One region of the Dongia sp. P2_B8 genome, then DNA from elsewhere that is predicted to be linked to it. Evidence: riboswitches for the same ligand, from Rfam matches in the RefSeq annotation. Region 1 holds a riboswitch; the other holds the start of a gene.
What was found. A riboswitch is a leader RNA that binds a small molecule or an ion and turns the genes downstream of it on or off. The one in region 1 is predicted to bind thiamine pyrophosphate.

Region 2: another riboswitch for thiamine pyrophosphate. It lies ahead of thiM (hydroxyethylthiazole kinase); the one in region 1 lies ahead of thiB (thiamine ABC transporter substrate binding subunit).

The regions. Positions count from the first base shown of each region.
Region 1 covers NZ_JBFUDM010000003.1:465,566-471,522, reverse strand. The annotation lists gene thiQ (thiamine ABC transporter ATP-binding protein) at 4-705, opposite strand; gene thiP (thiamine/thiamine pyrophosphate ABC transporter permease) at 692-2,299, opposite strand; gene thiB (thiamine ABC transporter substrate binding subunit) at 2,299-3,324, opposite strand; TPP riboswitch at 3,389-3,502, opposite strand; gene AC1DWZ_RS09800 (phosphotransferase) at 3,531-4,412, opposite strand; gene AC1DWZ_RS09795 (diguanylate cyclase domain-containing protein) at 4,553-5,470, shown strand; gene AC1DWZ_RS09790 (hypothetical protein) at 5,681-5,957, shown strand, end outside.
Region 2 covers NZ_JBFUDM010000001.1:818,769-824,725, reverse strand. The annotation lists gene AC1DWZ_RS03785 (TenA family protein) at 1-293, opposite strand, end outside; gene thiD (bifunctional hydroxymethylpyrimidine kinase/phosphomethylpyrimidine kinase) at 297-1,124, opposite strand; gene thiE (thiamine phosphate synthase) at 1,121-1,765, opposite strand; gene thiM (hydroxyethylthiazole kinase) at 1,762-2,571, opposite strand; TPP riboswitch at 2,648-2,748, opposite strand; gene AC1DWZ_RS03765 (PrsW family glutamic-type intramembrane protease) at 2,827-3,798, opposite strand; gene AC1DWZ_RS03760 (DUF2628 domain-containing protein) at 3,801-4,292, opposite strand; gene AC1DWZ_RS03755 (PrsW family glutamic-type intramembrane protease) at 4,398-5,372, opposite strand; gene AC1DWZ_RS03750 (PrsW family glutamic-type intramembrane protease) at 5,384-5,957, opposite strand, start outside.

The DNA.
Region 1 (5,957 bases):
CCTCTAAGTCCCCAGATAGCTGCGGATGGCGGGGTGCTGGGATGCCAGCACGGCCGCCGTTGCACCGCTCATCACCACCTTGCCGTCAGCGATGAAGCTGGTGCGGCTGGCGGCGAAGACAGCGTCCGCCGGATCATGGGTCACCATGAGGATTGTGAGGCCGTTTCGGTCTTTGAGATCCAGCACCAACTGCAGCATCTCGTGCCGCAGCGCTGGTCCCAGTGCCGCAAAGGCCTCATCCAGCATCAGCACCGGGCGTTTCCTAAGGATGCAGCGGGCGATGGCAACGCGCTGACGCTCGCCGCCCGAGAGCTGGCCCGGCAACCTTTCCTCGAAGCCGGTGAGGCCGACCTGCTCCAGGCCCCAGGCGACCGCGACACGGTCTTCGTCGCTGAGGCGCAATCCCGGATGCAGACCGAGGCCCACATTCTGTGCGACGCTGAGATGGGCAAAGAGATTATGGTCCTGAAACAGCGTCGTCACCGGCCGCGCATCGGGGGCGAGATCGGTGATGTCGACGCCGTCCACGGTGATGTTGCCGGCCTGCGCGGCCTCGAAGCCACCAATGAGGGCGAGGAGCGTGCTCTTGCCGGCACCGCTCGGGCCGACGATGGCCATGGCCTCGCCTTGCCCGACCGCAAGGTCGAACTGCATCACCAGATCTTCATAGGTGAATTGCAGGCCGGCAATCTCAATGTAGCTCACGACCACCCACCACCCGTTCGATCGTCCCGTAAAAGGCCAGCGCCAGGGCCAGCAGGATGAGGGCCGTGCTCGCCGCCCCATCCAGCCGATATGCCCCCAGCTGGTTATAGAGCAGCAGCGTGAGGTTGATCATGTCCTGATTGCCGAAGAGGGCGATGGCGCCGAGATCGCCCATGGCAATGACACTGGACAAGGCAAGCGCGGTCGCGATCGGCTTCCTCATGGTCGGCCAATCGATGTGGAGAAATCGGTTCCAGCCCTTGATGCCCAGTGCTGCACAAAGACGGTCATGGCGTTCCGCGGTCACCGTCAGCGCCGGTTCCAGCACGCCCAGCACAAAGGGCAACGCCATGATGGCGCTGAGCAGAATGACGCCAGGTGCCGCGATGCTGTAGAGATCGACACGACCGGCGGCCGCCAGAAAAATGCCCGTCCCGATGACCATCGGCGAGATGAACAGGCCGAGACGGCCGGCAAGACCCAGCAGCATGGCGCCGCGTCTGGCATGTGCCGTCAGCGCCTGCTGCCGTGCCTCGGCAATGACATAGCCGATCACCGTCGCCATGAGGCCACCGGCGAGGCCGAGGCCAAGACTAATCGACCCAGCCCGCACTAGGCTGGCGATGGGGGCCGCCGCGACCATGCCGGCAAGCCCCCGCTGCACCAGCGCCAGGATCGGCAGACCGATAAAAATGGCACCGAGGATGATCGTCCCGAAATCGAACGCGCGTGCCACGCGGGTGCCGCCGTCATAGCGATGCGCCACCAGGCGCGTGCCATTGCCAAGCACCATCTGCCTGCCCGTGCGCCACACGAGCCAGGCACCGGCGGCGCAGAAACCGGCCTGCAGCAACGCCAGCAACGCACCCAGCCGCAGATCGAAATCGAAACGCAGGGCCTGATAGATGGCAACCTCCAAGGTCGTCGCCTTGGGACCACCGCCCAGGGTCAGCGCCACGGCAAAGGTCGTGAAGCACAGCATGAAGATGATGACGGCGATGCCCGGCAACTGCTGGCGCAGCAGCGGGATCTCGATGATGCGGAACACGTCGCGGCTGCGCATGCCAAGCTGTGCGGCGAGGCGCCAGGTTTCCGCCGGTACCGAGGCGAAGGCCGGCAGCAGCAGGCGGATGGCGAGCGGCAGATTGAAGAAGACATGGGCGATGAGAATACCGCCCATGCCGTAGAGCCGCGGCTGCCAATCGAGCCCCATGAAGCTTGCAGTGCTGGCGAGATAGCCGCTGCCGCCATAGACCGCAACGACACCGAAGATGCCGACGATGGTCGGCATCACCATCGGCAGGGCACAAAGGCGCAGCAGCAGCAGGCGTCCGGGAAACGCCGCCTGGCGCGCCAAGGCCCGCGTCATCGGCACGGCAGCCAGCAGCGACAGCAGGGTCGAGAGCAGCGCCTGGCCCAGCGTAAAACCGAGTACGCGGCCGATATAGGCATAGGACCCGGCCATGTGATCGCCACCACCCGCTGCCAGCAGCAGCACAAAGACGGCGATCGCCAAGCCACCCAGAACCGTGGCCAATCCGAAACCGGTCAGGACGGTTGCGGAAAGGCCGACGGCTCCGGGGGATCGCGCCATCACTGGCTGACGATATCCATCCATTCCTTGGTCCAGGCATCGCGGTTAGCGGCGGCATCGCCCGCCGACAGCAGCAGGGATTTTGCCGGCTTCGGCAGCGCCGTGAACTCCTTGGGCAGGTCGGCGCCGATGTCGGTGACCGGGTACATGTAGTTGGTGGTGGGAATGACCTTCTGCGCGTCCGGCGAGATCAGGAACTGCAGGAAGGATTTCGCGAGATCAGCATGAGCCGAGCCCTCGATGCGGGCCGCCACCTCGATCTGCATGTAATTGCCTTCCGGAAAGACCAGGGCTTGATAGCGTTCGGTCTTTTCGACGATCTCGTGATAAGCGGGCGAGGTCGTATAGGAGAGAACCAACGGCGCTTCGCCCTGGGTGAAGAGGCCGTAAGCCTCGCTCCAGCCCTTGGTCACGGTGAGGATCTTCGGTTTCAAGCCGGCCCAGATCTCTGGCGCCTTGTCGCCATAAACCTGGCGCAGCCACATCACCAATCCCAGGCCCGGCGTGCTGGTGCGCGGATCTTCGATGATGATCTTGGGCGTATCCTTGCCGTCGGCGAGTTCCGCAAGGCTCTTGGGCGGATCTTTGAGCTTCTCGCTGTCATAGACGAAGGCGAAATAGCCCCAATCATAGGGCACGAAATCGGCATCATCCCAGGCGATCGGTAATTTCAAGGCCGACACATCGGCACCATGCGGCGCAATCAAGCCGGTGGCTTTGGTCTCGGCGGTGAGATTGGTGTCCAGGCCCAGCACGACATCCGCCTTGGTGTTCTTGCCTTCGAGCTTCAGGCGCGCAAGCAGGGCCGCACCATCTTCCAGCGCCACCCAGCTGACGTCGCAGGCGCACTGCGCCTCGAACGCCTTTTCCAGCACCGGGCCGGGGCCCCATTCGCTGGTGAAGGAATTGTAGGTATAGACGGTCAGTACCGGCTTCTCGTCAGCCCAGGCTGAAAAGATTGGGGCCGAGACGACAGCAAGAACAGATGCCAGGACCGTCGATGTCAGTATGGCGCGCAACCGCATGATCTATCTCCTCCGCTTGGGCGCTGGATAGAGAGACAGAAATCGGGATTGGGACCGTGTGGCTTGCAATCGCTGACTCATATCCCTCCGCCGGCATGACCCGGATCAGGTTCCGCGGGTTGAAGCGCGCTTTCGCTTCTCTCAGCCCCTGCAAACTGGGGCACCCCGTTGAGTGGCGGCCACTTTCGTCAGGAAGGCCCAATTTGTCAAGCGTGCTGCAGCCAAGCGGCGTGATGCGGGTCAAGGAGCCGCTGTTCCAGCCGTTGGATGCGCCGGTCACGCAGATCGATCAAATCGTTGGAATCGTTGCCGGCTGCGATTTCCGCCTCGCACCAACTGGCAGCCACCAGATTGAGGCTGGTTTTGTAGAGCTCGAAGCGCGGCAGCTGCGTTGGGCCGATCAACGATTCGATGATGGTGGGTGTCTCGTCAAATCCGGCCTCGAGCGTCACCGCGGCAAGATCCCAGAGCGGTTCTTCCATCGCCGCAAATTCCCAATCGATGAGTTTCAGGCTTCCATCATGGCAGCGCAGGAAATTCGCTGGATTGGGATCGATGTGGCAGGGCGCCATCGGCATCGGATTGCGCGTGAGCGCTGCCTGCACCGGCGCCAGCCGGCGGCGCAGGTCCAGCATGCGCGGGGCTGGCGCCAAAGTGAGATAGAGATCGATCGCCTGGAACAATCCCTGCCGGAAAGGAAAGCGGATCGGTGCCCGGTGCAATCTGGTCAGCAGCGACAACACCTCTGCAAAGATCTCGGGCAGCGCAAAGTCCGTCGGGGTGAGTGGCCGCGCACCGGTTTCATAGGCCGTGATGTACCAACCCTGCGCCGGGTCCGCCGCCAGCACGCGCGGGCTGAGGCCCAGATCCGCCACCGCCTGCGCATTGGCCGGTTCCGCGCTGCGGTCGAGATAGCGCGAGGCACTGGCGCCGGGCCAGCGCAGCACCAGATCCTCATCTTGCGCGCGCAGCCGGTAGCTGCGGTTGGTGATGCCGGCCAAGGGCGTCACCCGCCAGTCGGCACGCGGCACCGCCGCCAGCAGCGGCTGGGTGCGGAAGAGTGTCTCGATGTCGCTGTCCAAGGTCATGGTCCAGCCGCATAGCGGAGATGTGGCCAATCTGGCAAGCCTTCTCGAAAGCCATCGGAAAGCTATCTGTTGTCTTGTTTGGCCGCCTCTGTCACCGTGGCCAAAGATTTTCTCTTAAGCTGCAGGCGAGCGCCGATTTCATGAGCGACACCACCAATTCTACCGAGGCCATCATGACCCTGGTCGCCCTGACCGGCGATGCCGGCCTCGGCGCCGATCTCAAGCGCCAGATCGCGGAACGGCCGAGCGATCCCCTGGACCTCGTGATCGCCACCGATCCGGAAGCGACATTGCGGGCCCTTTCGGTCGCTGGCGCCCGCGGCGTGGCACTCTATGATCTGCGCGGTGCCGGCCGGGCCCATCATAATCTGCTCTCAGCCATCCCGATCATTTCGCGGGCGGGTCCGGTCATCGCCCTCGTCGACAGTGACGGATCGCAGATCGCACAGGCAGCAGCGGCAGCTGGCGCCATCGATATCGTGGCTGCGGGTGATCTTTCCGCCGTCGTGCTGCGTCGCGCCGTCCGCTACGCCCTCGCGCGGCGCGATTCCGAACGCAAGCTTGCGCGCCTGCGCCTCTTCGATCCGGTGACCAGCCTGCCCAGCCAGATCCTGTTCTGGGAAATCCTGTCCCTCGCCGTCCGCCGCGCCAAGCGCAACAAGGATTTTTTCGCCATCCTGCTGGTCGATATCGAGAACCTGCCCGATGGCCACGGTGAGGACGGTGCCTATCAGGATCTGGCCATGCGCGAGCTGGCCGAGCGCATCACGCCCACCTTGCGCGGCAGCGACACCATCGCCCGTTTCGAGCAGCAGCAATTGGCGATCCTTGCCGAATCGATGCCGCGGGTCGAAGACATCCAGATCGTTGCCGAAAAGATCATCGAGGAGATCGGCCGCCCGCTCTCCGTCGGTATCGGCCCGGTGGCCCTCAATGCCGCGATCGGCATCTCGCTCTATCCCACCAGCGCCACCGGGGCCGAAGGGCTGCTGTCTCGCGCCACCGACGCCATGCTGCAGGCCCGCGAGCGCGGTGCCAACATGTTCGTCTTCGCCTGAACCGAACTCGCCAGTTCTCTTCGATACACTCCAACTCGTCATCCTCGGGCTTGACCCGAGGATCTGCTGGCAACAGCACGGCAGCTGGACCTGATCCTCGGGTCAAGCCCGAGGATGACGGCGTTAAGTTGCGGCGGGCCTGAGAGTCACCCACGGCACAGGGTTTGCATCGTTTCCCCCAGATGGTGAACCAAGGGGAAGAATCTGCCCATGTTGTCCATGTTCTCGAAGAAGACGGAAGCCGAAAAACCCAATAACCGCAGCAGGATAGAACCGGAAGCGGGGAGACCCGCTTTGGCCGGCAATGTGACGCCCTTGAAGGTACCGACGGCATCCGTTGCCGCGCGCCAGGAACCGCCCCGCGCCCTTGAAACCAGGCCAGCGGTCCCGCAGCGCGCCAAGGTGTTCGAGAATGTGCCCACCGTCGGGCAGTATCTCTATCACCTCAACAACGATATCCGCGCCTTCACCCGGTCCGAAACCGAGC
Region 2 (5,957 bases), on a different contig from region 1:
TCAACGACACCGAACGTGGCAAGATAGTCGCGCTGCATCACCTGCTCGAACAGAACGGCGCCGGTTGCGGCCTGGTTGAACTGGACGATTGCCGCCGCATTGGGCGCCTTCGCAGCCAGCGCCGACAGCGCGCGTGCGTAGGCGGTGAGATAAAGCGAATCTTGAATGAGGTAATACTGAAAGCGATCCTGACGCAGGGTCCCTTGTGTCAGTTCCTGGTTGAACGGCAGATCCTGGATGGCCCGGCGCAGTGAGGCCGTCATCGCGCGCGCCTCTTCAAGGAACGATGGCATGATCTATTCTCCCGACCGGCGGCCGTCATGGGGCTGCCATAGATGATGAAAGTGATGAACCGGGCCGTGCCCATGCCCGACGTCGAGCATCGCACTCGCGGCGATGGCCGCTGTCACATAGGCCTTCGCTGCCTGCACAGAAGCGACGACATCGCCCCGTTGCGGCAACAGGGCCGCAATGGCAGCCGACAGGGTACAGCCCGTGCCGTGGGTGTTCGCCGTGTCGATCCGTGCCGCATCCAGCCGCGTTGCGACATTCCCTGCGAGCAACAGATCCGGACTGAATGCACCCGGCAGATGACCGCCTTTGAGAAGCACGCCGGCCATGCCGGCGGCGGCAAAGCGGTTGGCCGTTTCCGTCATCTCGGCCCAGTTCGTCGCAACGGGCCGACCCAGCAAGGCAGCAGCCTCCGGCAAATTTGGTGTGACGATGCTGGCGAGCGGCATCAAATCATCGCGCAAGGCCGTGACGGCGGCTTCGTCCAGCAGGCGATGGCCACCCTTGGCAACCATGACCGGATCGAGCACGATCCAGCGCGGCTGCCAGAATGCCAATCGCGCGGCGACGACTTCAATGATCTCGGCATTGGCCAACATGCCGATCTTGACGGCATCGATCCGGATATCCTCGAACACCGCGTCGATCTGTTGCGCCACAAAACTGGGCGCCACCCATTCGACGGCCCGGACGCCGCGCGTATTCTGTGCCGTCAAAGCTGTTATCACGGATGCACCATAGGCTCCCAAGGCCGAGAAGGTCTTGAGATCCGCCTGGATTCCGGCGCCGCCGCCGGAATCGCTGCCGGCAATGGTCAGGACGTTGTGAATCATTTTTGCGCCTCCGTCACCAGGTGCCGAAGGTGGCGGGCCGCTTGTTCCGGATCGAGTGCAGTACAAATCGCCGAGACGACCGCCACCCCGTCCGCACCCGCCCGTACAACAGCGTCGGCATTTGTTTGGTTGAGACCGCCGATGGCAACGACCGGCTGATCGATCTGCTGACGCAGATCGCGAAACCCTTCAATGCCAAGAGCTGGTGCCGCATCAACCTTGGTGCTGGTTGGAAAGACCGGTCCCAGGCCGACATAGTCGACGGTGGCTGGATCGATGCTGGCCAGTTCGGTTGCGCAGGTCACGGAGAGACCGATGATCTTGTCATTGCCCAGCAGGCGCCGCGCAACAGGCACCGGCATATCAGCTTGACCGACATGGACACCATCAGCCTTGGCAGCCAACGCAATGTCGACATGATCGTTGATGACAAAGGGAATACGGTGATGCCGCGCCATCTCGCACAGGGCGAGCGCATCTTCCAGAAGCTGTCGCAGATGCGTCCGCTGGCCGCGCAATTGCAGCATCGAGACAGGCCCCTTGAGCGCTGTCTTTACCGTCGCCACAAGGCCTCTGGCCCCACATTGCGTGGCGTCCGCCACCAGATAAAGCGACAGATCGAACTTCCTCTGCGCGCTCATGTCAGTTTCACCAGGGCAGCGATCATCGCGCCGTCCAGATGGTAGAGCGCGTCCAGAAAGGCCGTTTGAAAGGAGCCCGGACCAATTTTCGCACCACCATTCGCCATAACAATATCGCCAGCAACACCCATGGCCGCCATCGCTTGGACCGCCGCATCAAACGGGTCCTCAAGGACCGCGAGATAGGCACCGGTGAGTGCACTGGCGGTGCAGCCCATGCCGGTCACTCGGCTCATGATCGGGTGGCCGTTGCCGATCCCGGTCAGGCGCGTGCCATCGGTGACATAGTCGACAGCGCCACTCACCGTCACGACGGTAGCGTAGCGATGGGCCAACTCCTTGGCCGCATCGATCGCGGCGTCCGATGCGGCCAAACTGTCGACACCTTTGCCGCCTGCGGATTGGCCCGCCAGGGCCATGATTTCGGAGGCATTGCCCCGAATGACGGCGGGATGGGCCTCCAGCAATTCCACCGCGAGCCTGGTGCGGTAGCCAAGCGCGCCTACTGCAACGGGATCCAGTGCCCAGGGCGTCCCCGCCTGCTGCGCACTGAGGGCCGCAAGGCGCATGGCCGCCGCCCAGCTCGATGACATGGTGCCCAGATTGATGACGACCGCACCGGCGACGGCGGCAATTTCGGCCACTTCCTCGGCGTTTTCGACCATCGCCGGCGACGCACCCAGGGCCAGCAGAGCGTTGGCGGTCACGTTGGTCACGACCAGATTGGCGATATTGTGGATAAGCGGCGCCGTGGCACGGATATCGTGCAATGCCGTACTGAATTGATGGGATGATTTGCTTGCCATTGATGTCTTAGCTCCCTTGTTCAGCAAAGGGGGAAAGACACCAACTGACAAATAACCGCTTCACGGAGAGGTCGCTTGCCGGGCGGTGCAACGATCCCTTCGCTGGCATGATCCAGATCAGGTTCTTCGGGTATGATCTCAGCCCGTCACATTTGACGGACACCCCGCGTTACAACGTCGGCCAGTCTATGGAAAAGTGGCGCCCTGTCAAATCGGCAGTCGACGGGCCTTACCAGCCCTAGAGCAAGTACGAGATCAAATGCCGGCCCGCGCTCTCTGTATGTCGCGCAGCACAATGATACCAAAGGCCAAGGGCAGTAGACCGAAGGTGGTCAGGGCGAGCGGCGCATCGAATCCGATGACGTCGCCAAGGGGCGCCATCAGAGCAACCAACCCGCCAACGATGACCAGCAAGCCCCCCACCAGCCCGAAGAGCATGCTGGTGCCCTGCGCGACAAAACGAATCCGCCGGGAGACAGTGACGCCTGACTGCCAAAGGTCGGGAACGGTCGCGCCACCATGCCTCGCTGCCAGTATCGCCGATATAGAGACGATGGTAACTGCCGCCAGCAGGGCAAGATTGGCCAACAGCACCGTGGGATCATCTGCCGGCAGCCCCTCCTCCAACCAATCAATGTAGAACAGCGGCCAATCGTAGATACCATGAAGAAAGATCGACGCGACGACACCGCAGGTGAGCAGCCATCTCTTCCTCGCTGCATAAGCTTCAGCCTGAGCCAGAAAGCGGCCCATCACGATGCCGCAGGTGGTGTGCATCGGCACAGCCATCATTGCCCGCGTAATGCCAACCGAGAGCCAATCGTCGCTGCCGTCGAAGACATAGGCGATGTTCTCGATGGCGGCGAAGCCGAGCCCGACGATGATGGAAGTCGCGAAGATGCTCTGTGGTTGCTCACAGTCTTCATGCCGGCGAATGATCATCCAGACCAGGATGAATTTCGCGACTTCCTCCGGAATGGCGGCACCGAGAAAAGCCTCGCCAAAGGAAATGAGGACACTGCTGCCGAAATGACCGGCAATAGCCATGCCGATCAGACCAAATCCGGAGGCGAGCAATGTTGCGATGACGCCGAGCCCAAGCGCTTCTGCGAGGAGTTCGACACTCAGATAATGCCGAAACCGCCAGAAGAAATAGGCACTCAGAACGATCGCAGGCGACAACGCGACGGCCAGGAGAATGAGACTGCCGACCGCGCTGTCCGCCATTGTCAGCCGTTCGGCAGGAACAGAGCAACCAATGGAAGGGCCGTGATAAGACTGCCAATGACCGCGCCGGTAACACTGGTGCCACCAGCCTTTTCAATCAGTCTTAAACGCTGCGCTTCGTCGGTCGCTCGCTTGTTGATCTTGTTGATCTTGCGCTGGGCGAATGCCAGATAGAGCGGCTTCCCGCTCATGGCGAAGGCTACTGCAAATGCCCCCGCACCGCCGGAACCCTTAAATGGAACCATGGTGACGATCACCGTCACAATCGCCAGAACAACGGCGATGTAAAGATGCATGCGCCTGTACATGAACCAGGCAACGGGAACGAAGAAAGCTGGCCAGCAAAAAGCTATGCCGCGTCGCTTCTCCTGTTGTCGATCGAACAGTGCGAGATAGGGTCCCGCATTCTTGCCGATGAAGAGTTCCAAATCGTCGCGATATGTGCGCTCGACGATCGCCTCGACCGCCACCGGTTCGCCACCAACGTCCGTCATTCCCCCAGTTCCACTATCTGTGCATTGCAATCCCAGACAAACTACCTAGACGAGTGACGAGCGCCAGGCAACCTGTGTCCTGCCGGCATCCCCCACTATTATGTGCTACCGCCGTGGCGCGCGCGGCCAGCGGGTCGCACGTTCATAGGCTTGGTCTGGCACTTTCCGAGCCATCACGATGCCAAAGGCCGCGGGAAATGTCGCGATGACCACGAGCCAGGCGCCATCCATCAGATCGACGGACAATCCCTTGGCAACGCCGAGGGCAGCAAGTGCTGCGGCACAGAAGATCAACGTTCGGCCGATCCAGCGCCACGGCCGCAGGCTGGCGACATCAGGTGGATAAAGATCGATGTCGGGCTGCGAGCGAAGAAACACTTCGATCATCTCCATGCGGCCAGCCCAGATTGCCGCAGCAGCGGAAATCAGCATGGTGGCGACATAGAGACCGACCAGGATGTGGCGCACGGCAAGCGGGTTGGCGAAATTCAGTTCCCAAACCGCGTCCAACGCCATGAGCGGGAAATCATAGAAGCCATGCGCCAGGATCGGCAGGCCGAGTGCCAGGACCAAGGCAGCCGGCGCCAGAATATCCTTGCGCCACCACCAAGCCAGGAACACACCCATCATCATGCCGTCGATCGTATGGCCGGGAACCGCGAGCGCTGCCCGCAGCAAACCGGTCGTCATCCAATCGGTCGCATTGGCCAGGTAGAGAAGATTCTCGAGCATGGCAAAGCCGAGGCCCACAAGCGCCGCACCGCAGAAAAGGTCGCCACCGGAATCGCAGTCCGGATGCCGGCGGATGTAGAACCAGACGATCAGGAACTTCGCCACCTCTTCCGGGATGGCGGCACCGATCCAGGCCTTGGTCACAACTGCCCAGACTCCTTCGGTGGGGAAGCCCAGACGCTGCAGCAGGATCGAGAAACCGAGCGCCAGCGGAGCCGAGATCATGCCACCGATCACGGCTTTGACACCCAGTCCGAGCCCAAAGCGATGACGGAAATGCGTGAGGAAGAAAGCGATCAGGAACAATGGCGGCACGACAGCCGCTGCGATCGTCAGAAAGAAATCCATGCTGCCCCTCGCTAGTGTCGCAGCCGGCGGCGCATGACGAAGATGCTGACGACGGCCACACCGATGACGGTCGGGATCAGCAGCAGCGCCAGGATGAAATGTGGCAACAGGTTTTCGATTTCGGCCGGCCCCAAATCCTTGCCCCGATCGAGCATCGTCAGGACCGGCACGATCAATCCCCAATCGACGGCAGTATGCCCCAGAACAGCTGCAGCGAAGCCGGCCAGGGCAGCAGCCCAGTTCAGCCGCGGGGTGTCAGCCATCCTTGCAAAGAAGAACCCCATCAGGCAGCCGAGCGAGGCATGCAGCAGGCTGGCAGCGATGGACCGTACCAGCGGCACAATGAGAGGATGGCCGATCTCGTTGACAACCATTGTCGTCACGGCGGTATTGAGACTATAGCCGATATTCTCGACCGCGGCGAAGGCAAGCCCGCACAGGATGGGCAGCCGGAACATGGTCGCCCGGTCGACCTGCTGGTGAAAAACCGAGAAGTGACGCAGGAGGAAGAAAGCGCCTAGGACGGCGAGCGACTTCACGAATTCCTCCGGCAGACCTGCCATCGTCAAGCTGATGACGAACGCA